3 regions of the Alkalihalophilus pseudofirmus genome follow, and region 1 is predicted to be linked to each of the others. Evidence: riboswitches for the same ligand, from Rfam matches in the RefSeq annotation. Region 1 holds a riboswitch; each other region holds the start of a gene.
The links. A riboswitch is a leader RNA that binds a small molecule or an ion and turns the genes downstream of it on or off. The one in region 1 is predicted to bind lysine.

Region 1 (4,293 bases):
TGAAAGCAAAATACGTGTAGGCAATCGCCCAAGCAATAATAACTGCATAGTAAGTGGAAATAACAAAGGCAATCGCTACCTGCCACCAGCCGATCCATTCGGCTTTTTTGTTTAACCTAGCATATGAAAGCGGTGCAGAGCCACGATACTTGTGCCCTAATGTAAACTCCATAATAAGTAGCGGAATTCCCGCTGTTAATAGTGCAAAAAGATAAGGTAAAAAGAATGCTCCCCCACCATTTTCATACGCTACATAAGGGAAACGCCAAATGTTACCCAAACCGACTGCTGAACCGATCGCTGCTAAAATAAATCCTGCTCGTGTTCCCCATTGCTCTCTAGCCATCGTCGATAACTCCTCTCTGTTGTGAACTAAGTTCCTTAAATTGTATTCAAAAGATTCTGTAAATAGTAGCCGCACTAAAATATTTTTTATCAAAATTATTTGACAATTATTTCGACAAGTCTATTTAGTGCATCAACGTGTAGTAGTATCCGTTTTTGTAACCCCTCCATTTTTTAGAGTTATCTGACTATTCACTTTTTGATTATAATGATTTGCTTGGTGTTTGTCAAAATAATTTTAAGGAAATTGTCACATTTTTCGAAGGTTTTCTCAAAAAATGTATAGGAATTAGGCAATATGATCCAAAAAAGGCTTCTGCTTGGCAGCAGAAGCCTTTTCTTTAGGACTCGATCGGTGTTGATAACTTTTTCAATATAAGAACTGTGATTACTAATAATACAAGAGCTGCAGCAAGCGTTAGAAGCACACTTCCTGTCGCACCTAGTACAAGGTAGGATATCAATGTAATAACGGCAGCCACAATCGCATACGGAAGCTGCGTGACTACGTGGTCAATATGATGACTTCCTGCTCCTGTAGAAGATAAAATTGTCGTATCTGAGATTGGTGAACAATGATCTCCAAAGATTGCACCTGCAAGAACGGCTGCAAGCATTGGAAGCATCATTGTGATATCAATAACAGCGGCCATCTCTCCAGCAATAGGAAGAAGCAGCCCGAATGTACCCCATGATGTACCCGTTGAAAATGCTGCAAATCCAGCAATTAAGAAAAGGATTGCAGGTAAGAACATTGGGTGAATATTGCCATCTACAAGAGAAGCTAGATATTGACCTGTTCCTAAGTCGCCGATGATTGAAATAATCGTCCATGCAAATAGTAAAATATAGATCGCTGGAAGCATCGATTTAATCCCGGCCCAAATCGTTGCACCAAGGTCACTTGCTTCGGTTTTCTTAACAATATTGAGCACAAGAGCCACTGCAAAACCGATAATACCACCATATAATAATGATGATGCTACATCAGTATTTTCAAATGTAGAAAGAATGGTTGCGGCACCTTCTGATGCTTGAATACCTGTAATAATCATAAAAGCAACTGTTCCTAAAACTAAAGCAACAATCGGCCATACAAGATCGCCGACACGGCCTTTATCACTAACTTTAAGATCTTCTTGATCTCCTGGAATTGCACCAGAATCAGGGTCAACAAGCTCACCAGTTTTAAATGCACGCTCTTCATGTACTCTCATTGCTCCAAAATCAAGCTTAAAGAATACAACCGCTAGAACCAGCCCGATAGCAACTAGTGCATAAATGTTCATCGGAACCATCAGCATGAACGCTTGTAAGCCTTCATACTGCGTCACACCATGTGTAGCTAAAATGCCGGCAATAATTGTAATGATGTATGCTCCCCAGCTTGATACTGGTGCGATAACACACATAGGTGCTGCTGTAGAGTCAACCAAGTAAGCAAGCTTTGCACGAGATACACGGTGACGGTCTGTTAATGGTCTAGACACGTTACCTACTGTTAAGCTGTTGAAATAATCATCGATAAAGATAATAATCCCTAACATCACTGTTACAAGCTGTGCGCCAACACGAGTTTTGACACGCTTTAATGCCCATTCTCCAAACGCACGGCTCCCTCCAGAACGAGTAACGAGCGCCGCCATCATACCAAGCAGTAATAGGAAAAAGATAATATAAAGTTCCCAATCATTAATAGCGCCGTCTACGACAAAGATTGCCGCAACAATTGATACAATTTCAGCTACACTATCAACAGGATTATACCCGTTTAACATTAGTGCACCGACGATAATACCGACACCAAGTGATAATAGTACGCGTCTAGTTAAGATAACCATCGCAAGTGCTAGTATTGGTGGCAGCAGCGATAAAATTGAACCTTCCATTCGGTCCATCCCCCTTTTTTGAGTTTGTTGATACAGGGATGCATCCTATACTCGGATAAAAGAGTATAAAAAAAGCCGATAATGGCTACCCATTATCGGCTTAATAAGCACAGGTATCCCCATCACAACAGTAGTTCTCCACAGTCTATTGACTGTGACAGTGTTACACTTCTTCAATGCAACCCCAGCAGAAAAGGTCTGACTCCTCTTTTCCACTTCGGCAAATGATCCTTTTCACACTTCTCTACGTTGTCATCCTCCAAGTGTGTACTTATCTGCATTCGCGCCTCTACCCCACCATGTTGATGAGGCAACTTCATATTAAGTTTGCCGAATTATCTTATCATAGTTTTACAAGGTTGACAATGTTAATTATCGCCACCGCCTAAGGAATTACCTGGTGCTGGTATAATCATACTGCCGCCGTTCCCGCCGTAGTATTCAGGAACTTCTCCTTGAATGTTAATGAGGCCAACTGGAATTGTCGTCTTAATCGCTTCTGTATTTGTAGCAAAAGGAATGACAATCTTCACATCCACCACGACATCAAAATTAACGGAAATGGTCGTATTATTAATGCCCGTGTTAAATGTCTTCATATTAAAATCGGTTTTCACATCGCCAATTGCCGAGAAACGAACAGGGACTTGCGGTCCTAGGTGAGCAAGTAAGGCATTATTCGTTGCCTGCCCAAGCGGAATCGTGTATATAATTCCCCCGTCTGAGGTAACAGCCTCTTCATTATCAAACGAAACATCAAACGCCTCGCCTTGTTCTACCGCCTTTAGATGGCGCTGAACGCGGTTTGTTGCTTCTGAGAGAATACGGTTGTACATTTGCGTATTGAACTGAACTGTATTATCAGCATCACGAATAAACAGCTCTTCTTGATTAAGGTCTGATGCGATCTTTTTAGATACCGCATCATTTATCGCTTTTGTTGCAATGACTCTCGTTTCTGTTGTGGCAATATGAACAAGCGTCGGTCTGATTCCTTTCTCAATGATCCAAAGGCCTTGGACGGTTAAAATAACAAAGATTAAAAAGGATAAGAGCAGTACATAGCGAAATGGCAAGGGACCTTTCCGGGGTCTCGATCGTTTGCCGAATCTCATGTTGAAAACCCCCTTTGCAAAAACTATATGCAGCAAAGGGGGACAAATTGACTTCTATTTAATTATGCTTGATTACTTTTTACGCTCATACGTACAAAACCTATGAGGATAGAGGTTTTTCTCATCGACTGTACCTGCCTCATCGGATACCTTCTCCCACTCGCTTTCTTTTATTTTTGGGAAGTAAGTGTCTCCTTCAAAGGTTTCGTCAATGTGAGTAATGTAGAGGCGGTCCGTATCATTCCAAAACAGCTTGAATAATTCGGCCCCACCTATAATAAAACATTCCTCTTCTTGTTTGGCGATGTCTAATACTTCTTCTAATTGATGAACGACCTCACAGCCCTCTGCGTTGAAATCTTTATTTCTCGTTAAGATCACATTTCTGCGCTTTGGAAGAGGCCGGCCGATCGATTCATACGTTTTACGCCCCATCACAATGGTATGCCCTGAAGTAACTCTCTTAAAATGAGCTAGATCAGCAGGCAGATGCCAAGGAAGATCGTTATTTGCTCCGATTGTACGCTTGTTATCCATCGCTACAATATAGGAAATCATACCGATACCTCGCCTTTAATATGCGGATGCGGATCATAATCTGTTAACTCAAAGTCTTCAATTGTAAAGTCAAAGATCGATTTCACTTCTTTATTGATTTTCATTTTAGGAAGTGCTCTTGGTTCTCTTGTTAACTGAAGCTTTACTTGCTCAACATGGTTCGAATAGATGTGAGCATCTCCAAATGTGTGAACAAACTCACCTGGCTCAAGATCTGTTACTTGAGCAATCATCATCGTCAACAGTGCATAAGAGGCAATATTAAAAGGCACGCCTAAGAAAATATCGGCGCTGCGCTGATATAACTGACAGGAAAGCTTGCCATCATTTACGTAAAATTGGAACAAACAGTGGCAAGGAGCAAGCGCCATTTCATCAATTTCTGC
Region 2 (4,293 bases), 300 kb from region 1:
ACATTTACCACCGTTAACCCAGTCACACTTACCGCACTTACAGACGTAAATAACGCTTCAGAGAATGTAAGGTCGACTCCTTCTTTATGTGAGATAGGTAGATAAAGAAGGATACTAAAGACAATCATTGCTATGATATAAGAAATGATAATAACCCTAAAGGGGGAAAGAAATTGACTTAACCCTAATTTCATCGTGTAGTACCTCCGTATTCATTCGCGCTTAAGTATACCATTTCCGTATTAGAGAAACTATAAGCGCTAGGAAAAAAGTAAGCACTTTTCCTTATATTTCCCTACGATTACCTCCCAATACTTCTGAGATTCCTTCTATATTCATTTGGACAGCTAGAAAGAGACCTTTTATAATATAAGAAGAGGAGAGGTGTTTTTCTACATGGAATTTAGAGACGAGACATTCGGTTACGATTTACTTAGAAATGATATTTTAAAGGAGGTCTTCGGGCAAGAGCATGACTCTATTTTGTACTGGGTTGGAAAAGCCCTTGCTCGCAAGTACCCGTTACATACAATCGAGGAAACCATCGATTTTTTTGAAAAAGCAAATTGGGGTACCCTGTCATTAGTAAAAGAAAAAAAGCAAGAACGGGTATTTGAGCTTCGCGGTGAATGGATGGATAAAAACGATGACCGCAGTTATCAATTAGAGGCAGGATTTCTAGCCCAGCAAGTAGAAACATGGCTGTCCTCTTATACTGCTGCTACTCAGACAAAGAAAAAAGGGATTATTCATATTCAAGTCGAGTCCGATCTGCATGACACGATTGAAGCGTAAAAAAAGCGATGCATGAGTGCATCGCTTTTTCCTTTATACTAATTGTGCCGCTTGTTCTTCTTCATGTACTTCGTCTAATTTAAACGCATCATGTAAGACCTCAACTGCCATCACCATATCGTCTTCAGATACAACAGCCGACACTTTAATCTCAGATGTGCTGACCATTTTAATAAATATTTCATTTTTAGCTAGGGCCTCAAACATTGTAGCAGCCACACCCGGGTTTGAAATCATGCCTGACCCTACTATCGATACTTTTGCAAGATCTTCTTCATGATATAAGTGTTCAAATTCAAGTTCATTCTTTGCTTGCTCTAAGCGTGCTACTGTTTCTTTCAGTGAGCATTGAGTAATAGAGAATGAGATATTTACATGATCTTCGTCGTATTGGTTTTGAATAATGATATCTACATTTACTCCGTTGCTTGATAAAATAGAAAATAGTTTTGGCAGGGTATCCATACGGTTTGGCAGACCTGCAACTGTTACTTTTGTAACATCATTCTCAAATGCAATCCCTCTTACGATTAAATTTTTCTCCACTGTAACTTCCTCCTCAATCATTGTTCCCGTTTCTTCTACCATGCTTGATGCAACCATTAATGGAACTTCATAATTTTTCGCAAACTCTACCGCTCTTGGATGAAGTACACCTGCTCCTAAGTTTGCCATCTCTAACATTTCATCATAAGATACCGCCTGCAGTTTACGTGCCTTCTTCACATAACGTGGGTCCGTCGTAAATACTCCGGTTACATCTGTATAAATCTCACAACGGTCTGCCCCTACAGCTGCAGCCAGCGCAACCGCTGTTGTATCTGAACCGCCTCTTCCAAGTGTTGTAATGCTGCCATCTTCTGTTACACCTTGAAAACCTGCCACAACTAGTACTTTGCCTGCTTCAAGCTGATTTGTTAACCGTTCTGAATCAATTTCTTGTATTCTTGCATTTCCATGAGATGCTTCTGTTAAAATACCTGCCTGACCGCCTGTATAAGATACGGCATCTACCCCGCGCTTTAAGAGTGCCATTGTAAGTAAGGAGATCGTCACTTGTTCTCCCGTGGATAAAAGCATATCCATTTCTCTCTTACTTGGATGATCCGTAATATCACTTGCTAAACTGACAAGCTGATCCGTTGACTTCCCCATCGCTGAAACGACAACAATCAACTCACTCCCTGCCTCTGCTGCTCGTGTAACACGGTCTGCAACATTTTCAATTTTTTCTACAGAACCAACTGAAGTTCCGCCATATTTTTGTACAATCCTTGCCATTTCGCCTCATCCTCTCAATCTCTTCACGCGCGATTCTTTTGATCGACTGGATGTGTTATACCTTTTTGCGTACAAAAAAAGCAACAATAAGGAAAACCCCTCACCGTTGCTTGTCATACCGTACAGGTACCACACTACTCCCTTTCTCACGTGAGATAGTTCTCCACAAGACTATTGGGTATAGTCAAGTGACAGCCTTACCCCTATTCGAGATAAGTCCAGCATGTATAGTTATGAGGTCTATACAAACTTCGGCGAATTCCCCTTTTAACCAGTGTCAAAGAACCTCATCGTTCTCGACTGGCTTACTAATGGTTTTCGCTCCTCTACCATCACTTCATTGTTTTGAAGTGCGGCATATTTAATTGTTTTTCATTCTAGCAGAGGATAACGTATGTTGCAACAAGAAATTTAATCTTTCTCATGCAGCTTTTCATATATAGCTTCTGCTACGTTCTTTGGCACCCCTTCTACTGCTAATTCTTCAATCGTCGCTTCCTTCATTTTTCTCACGGACCCAAAATGCTTGAGCAGCTGGCGTTTTCGTTTCTCTCCTACACCAGGGATCTCATCAAGCACAGATTGAAAGAAGGTTTTTGACCTTGTTTGTCTATGAAAGGTAATCGCAAACCTGTGAACCTCATCTTGTATTCTTTGAAGTAAATAAAATTCATGGCTGTCTCTTTTTAACGGAATGACTACCGGAGGGTCGCCCATTAATAATTGTGAGGTACGGTGCTTTTCATCTTTAGCAAGTCCGCAAACCGGTATAGAGAGCCCTAATTCATCTTCGATTACTTCTTGCGCAGAAGCAATCTGACCTTTTCCTCCATCAATGACAATTAAATCAGGCAGCGGTCTTTCTTCTTGCAGCAGCCTCACATAGCGCCTTTTTACAACCTCGCGCATTGAACCGTAATCATCTGGACCTGTCACTGTCTTGATCTTGTATTTCCGGTAATCTTTGCGGCTTGGTTTCCCATCTAAAAAGGTCACCATTGCGGAGACAGGATCTGTTCCTTGAATGTTTGAGTTATCAAAAGCTTCTATGCGATAAGGAGTTGCAATCCCCATCGCTTCTCCTAATCGTTCTACTGCTTTGATCGTTCGATCTTCATCCCGCTCAATTAAAGAAAACTTTTCTTTTAGCGCAAAAGATGCATTCTGGTTGGCTAAATCCAGCAGCTCCTTTTTCTTACCTCGTTTCGGATGAGCTGTCTTCACTTCTAATAATTGTTCAACCAATTCACGATCTACCTCTTCTGGCAGGAGTATTTCCGCTGGCTTAATATGATCTTTTTGAAGATAAAACTGCCCTACAAATGTAAGCAGATCATCCTTAGCTTCTTTATAAAATGGAAAAATCGACACATCACGCTCGATCAGCTTTCCTTGACGTATAAAGAACACCTGCACGCACATCCAGCCTTTATCATAAGCAAAGCCAAATACATCTCGATTAATATGATCATTAATGGTCATCTTTTGCTTTTCTCTGACTTGATCCATATGCTGCAATAGATCTCTTAATTCTTTGGCCCGCTCAAAATTCAACTCTTCTGAGGCTTTCATCATCTTCTCTGTAAGATCTTCTTTAATCTCATCATGACCTGAACGCAAAAATTTAGTGATTTCTTGAACCATCTCTTGGTTTTGCTCTTTTGTGACCTCATAAACACACGGCGCTAAACATTGACCGATATGATAATATAAACACACTTTATCGGGCATCGTTCTGCATTTACGCAATGGATATAAGCGGTCTAATAACTTTTTCGTCTCGTTAGCCGCTCCTGCATTAGGATAAGGACCAAAATACTTCCCGCCGTCTTTTTTTATGTTTCTTGTTGTAATCAACCGCGGATGTTCTTCATTTGTTATTTTTAAATACGGATACGATTTATCATCTTTTAACATGACATTGTATTTTGGGTCATGTTTTTTTATTAAGTTCATCTCGAGAATAAGCGCCTCGATATTTGATGAGGTCATAATATATTCAAAGTCCACAATCTCACTAACAAGCCGTTGTGTTTTCGCATCATGAGAACCAGTAAAATAAGATCGCACTCGATTTTTCAAAACCTTTGCTTTCCCTACATAGATAATGGTTCCTTGACGATCTTTCATTAAATAACAGCCAGGCTGATCAGGCAAGACCGCTAGCTTTTCCTTCAGGTAATTTCCATCTTTCTGATTCACTTACATGTCTCCCCC
Region 3 (4,293 bases), 1.9 Mb from region 1:
ACAGCGCTGATCTGATGGAGGATATTAAGCAATCTCAGACAGAAGGAACGTTTGGGGCTCAACGTTTTTCAAATAATACAGACCAGAATCACGCTATCCGCCGTGCTGACACGGAACTCCTAACTTATGCAAAAGAAGCAGGCGTATACCTAGAGCAAACGATCAATCAATTAGAAGACCTGGCTCCGACTTTCCAAGAGGATTCATTTCAAGCAGACTCACTTCATTCTGTTTTATCAACGATCCATTCGATAAAACAGAACAGTGAACGCTTCCATAACATACGTATCCCTCATGAATTTGAAGGCTTTCACCAAATTCATATAGGGTTTATCACTGAATTAACAGACCTTGAGCGGGTCATAGATGACATGAGAGAACCAGTCGACCCAAGACAAGCCTTGAATGCCCGTGTCCATTATGAAAATATTATGATTTCCCATAAATCAATGGAACGTGAATTTATGTCTTTATCAGAAGACTACGGGTTTCACTAAGTTCTCTTGGAACCTGTGATGAAAAAAAATAAGGCATGCGGATGCATGCCTTATTGATGAGACAATCGCTCCATTCTCCTTAGAAACTGGCGATCGCTTGTCACTATAATTTCGTGTTTCGGGTAATAGCTCTCTGCCATCCCTTCAATCATATCCTGCAGGGATTTAAGATTTTGGTTATCTGCTGCAACACCTATGACCAATGTTTGATCATCTGATAGCATATATACTTTATTTACCTCTTCAAGGTTTTCAAGTGTCTGCTTTAAATCATCTTGGCCTTGCTGTTTAGTTAAAATCGATTGACCGCTAATCATATCCCGTTTTGTACGATTAGAATATCTCACCTTATCTCTTAAAATCCCAGGCCTGCTGTTTTCAATTCTACGGCCCATATGATTAACACCCTCATGCTTCATCCCTAAATCCCGGTTGCCTGAAACATAGTCATAATGGGTAGTAAGCCTCGCTGTTGAATCGGTTAAGCCTTTCGGGGCAGCATCCGGAACCATCATATCCATTAAAGGCCCTTCGAAACTCCTCGCCCGCTCTACACCTTACCCGCTGTATCCCTGATCACGATGTGAGTTCGCTCCTAATGTAGCTTTTTGTTCTATAGAGCATCCACTCATGATGATTAAGAAGAGCATCGTTACGACAATCCTTTTCATTCTTTTCCCTCCTTTGCCTTAGTGTTTGCAAACTTTTCGCTGAAGAAACAAAAAAACACCCAAATCAGTTCAATTGTTGTTACCAAATGAGACAACAATCCATTTGTTATCCTATAAATCCCATTTTTCTTCTTGCGATGTTTGTCGAACCTTTTCTAATAACGACTTATTATGACTACTTTGCAAGAATGACTTTTCAACTTTCCTGCAATGGGTATAATAATCTTTGTGTGAAAAAAGACATGACTTCAACAAGACCCTTCAGAAAAAATAAAATAGTCCGTCTTCTTTCGAAAGTTTAAAATTGGAGTTGAAGGGTATGCTAACTATAAAAATTGAATTAAAGCGCAGACAAATGTTTAAGCTAGCAAAAAAATACGGATTCACGTCTCCACAAACAGTTAAATGCAGCCAAGAACTTGATGACCTTTTAAACCAAGTACAATTTAAACAAAATCCAGAGACAGATATGAAAGGTGTCTAAAGTGAAAATTTTTCATTAAATCCATTGCAATCCCCCTTAAGTTTTGATAAGGTTAACTCACAAAATCAATAATCTTTACTTCACATACTGAAGTGAGGGTAGAGGCGCAAATGTCATGAGTAAAGATGCGGAGGAGAATGAGCTCCATTGATGCATTTTAAAAGGGGGATTTGCCGAAGCGTACAAATGCTCATTCTTTCTACGCTGGGACTGTATTTAACAAATACAGGACTGTCATGCAGCACTGTCTGCATGGAGGGCTATCTCACGCATTGGAATGATTGTGCAGCCACAACATGTCCATGCAACAATGAGACTCCCTCATTGTTGTTTTTTTGTGCCTTGGCACATAGCCCGCTCATACTTGAAAGATATTATTACGAATTGAGGGTGAATAGAATGAATTTTGGACGAATACTTACTGCAATGGTAACGCCATTTAATCAACAAGGGGAATTTTGCGTTGACTCTACAAAGAAACTAGTGAGATATCTCATTGAGAATGGTTCCGATGCATTGGTTGTCGGGGGAACAACAGGAGAATCACCTACCCTGTCAACAGAAGAGAAACTAGTATTATTTAAAACGGTGGTAGAAGAAGCTGGCGGACAAGTTCCAGTGATTGCTGGAACAGGTTCGAATAATACGAAAGCTTCAATTGAATTAACAAAACAAGCAGAAGAAATTGGTGTAGATGGAATTATGCTCGTTGCACCATATTATAATAAACCTTCTCAAGAAGGCTTGTACCAACATTTTAAAGTGATTGCAGAAGCAACAAAGCTGCCGGTTATGCTCTACAATATTCCTGGCCGCAGTGCAGTTACGCTTAGTGTCGAAACAACTCTTCGCCTTGCGGAGGTTCCAAATATTGTCTCAACTAAAGAAGCAAGCGGAGACTTAGATGCCATTGCTGAAATCATTGAGCATGCACCTGAAGGATTCTCTGTTTACAGCGGTGATGACAGCCTGACACTTCCAATTCTTGCAATTGGTGGAACAGGTGTCGTCTCAGTTGCCTCCCATATCGTCGGAGGCCAAATGCAGCAAATGGTTAAAAATTATTTAGCTGGACAAGTTCAAGCAGCAGCAATGCAGCACCGCCAGCTTCTACCTGTTATGAACACATTGTTTATGGCCCCTAATCCGACAGCTGTGAAAGCAGCCCTTGAATTAAACGGCGTTCAAACAGGATCTGTCAGATTGCCTCTTATTCCACTAACGGCTGAACAAAAACAAGAGCTTGTACGTATCATTAAACCTACTATGAACTTTTTTGTGAGCTAAAGGTAATGCCAACGATATAAATATTAAAAAGCATGCAGCCCAAAGGCTACATGCTTTTTTCATGAATAGGAACTTTTCTGACCCAATATCTCTCAGCATATCCCGTACCAAATAACACACCGGCTACAATAAAGAGAAAACCAATTAATTGATACATATGTATCGTTTCCTGGAGAAAGATGGCTGAAAAGACAAGCCCAAAAAACGGGACAAAATTATTAAATATCGCTGTCTGACCAGCGCCAATTTTTTGAATGGCTGCATTAAAAACAAAATGACCAATGGCTGTTGCTACAACGGCAGAAAAGAAAAACACCCCATACACAAAGGGCTGTGCCCCTACCATTGATGCAACCCCTTGCGGTTCTACAATCAAGCTCACGATAAACAGGCCGGCAGAACCAATGATCAGCATCATACCAGTTACTTGCTTTGAATCTAGTGTAGCTGTAGCTTTTTTAATAAAAATAAAACTGATCGCTTGAACGACCATAGCAACAAATAAATAAATTTCACCAAGGGAAACCGATAATACCCCTGCTCCGCCCTGAATAAACAACACCCCGATTAACGCAAGGGCAATTCCCAAAAGGCGCCACTTTGTTAATCTCTCCCCTAGAAACCATACAGCAAAAAGGGCTGTAGTAAGAGGAAGCAAAGCTAAAATTAAGACAGCATTAGACGCATGAATCATCGTTAATCCTTGTGCAAGGAACGTATGGTGTAAAATAACTCCAAACAACATCCCAAGCAGCATATACATCCATTCACTTTTTGTAAGAGTCCTGAATGAGCGTCCAAAAAGTACAATTAATACTGTTACCACTCCTGCAGTCATTATCCTAAATGCTGTCATCGTCTGCGGCGGGAACGCTTCTACTAACACCTTTAACATGACTACATTTAATCCCCATGACACCATAACTAAAAACATTAATCCATATGTAAGGAACAAGGCTCGCCTCTCCACTCCACACGCCTACCCTTCATTTTCTATTAAAGCTTTTTTCTATTTTAGCTTTTTCTATTTCTTTATTATTGTATCTTACCACCTGACAATCAAAACGTCATTGATTTTTTTCGCATTACGAAAGAAGCACTAGGAACCCCTAGTGCCTCACTTTATTTATTTTGACACTATTTATAATGCTGTTTCAATAATTGGCTTTTCATATAAATCACGTGAAAACTGAGTCAGTGCTTCCACACCTTTTTTAGTAATTAAGATTGATTCTGTAATCTCAACTCCGTAGGATTCATACCAAATACCAGGCATTAAGTGGAATGTCATATTCGGTTTCAAAATCGATTTATCCCCTGTTCGGAAACTGACAGTATGCTCTCCCCAGTCCGG

Region 2: another riboswitch for lysine. It lies ahead of PQ478_RS16865 (aspartate kinase); the one in region 1 lies ahead of PQ478_RS18370 (Na+/H+ antiporter NhaC family protein).
Region 3: another riboswitch for lysine. It lies ahead of dapA (4-hydroxy-tetrahydrodipicolinate synthase); the one in region 1 lies ahead of PQ478_RS18370 (Na+/H+ antiporter NhaC family protein).

Annotation. Positions count from the first base shown of each region.
Region 1 covers NZ_CP117835.1:3,473,151-3,477,443, forward strand. Annotated here, with positions in the region: gene PQ478_RS18365 (sodium-dependent transporter) at 1-346, opposite strand, end outside; gene PQ478_RS18370 (Na+/H+ antiporter NhaC family protein) at 687-2,234, opposite strand; lysine riboswitch at 2,358-2,534, opposite strand; gene yunB (sporulation protein YunB) at 2,603-3,349, opposite strand; gene PQ478_RS18380 (dihydrofolate reductase) at 3,422-3,907, opposite strand; gene PQ478_RS18385 (thymidylate synthase) at 3,904-4,293, opposite strand, start outside.
Region 2 covers NZ_CP117835.1:3,169,548-3,173,840, forward strand. Annotated here, with positions in the region: gene PQ478_RS16855 (TrkH family potassium uptake protein) at 1-194, opposite strand, end outside; gene PQ478_RS16860 (YslB family protein) at 397-795, shown strand; gene PQ478_RS16865 (aspartate kinase) at 829-2,076, opposite strand; lysine riboswitch at 2,225-2,413, opposite strand; gene uvrC (excinuclease ABC subunit UvrC) at 2,488-4,278, opposite strand.
Region 3 covers NZ_CP117835.1:1,564,181-1,568,473, reverse strand. Annotated here, with positions in the region: gene PQ478_RS08105 (hypothetical protein) at 1-497, shown strand, start outside; gene PQ478_RS08100 (YhcN/YlaJ family sporulation lipoprotein) at 548-1,018, opposite strand; gene PQ478_RS08095 (aspartyl-phosphate phosphatase Spo0E family protein) at 1,488-1,652, shown strand; lysine riboswitch at 1,744-1,923, shown strand; gene dapA (4-hydroxy-tetrahydrodipicolinate synthase) at 2,052-2,939, shown strand; gene PQ478_RS08085 (DMT family transporter) at 2,986-3,894, opposite strand; gene PQ478_RS08080 (M24 family metallopeptidase) at 4,081-4,293, opposite strand, start outside.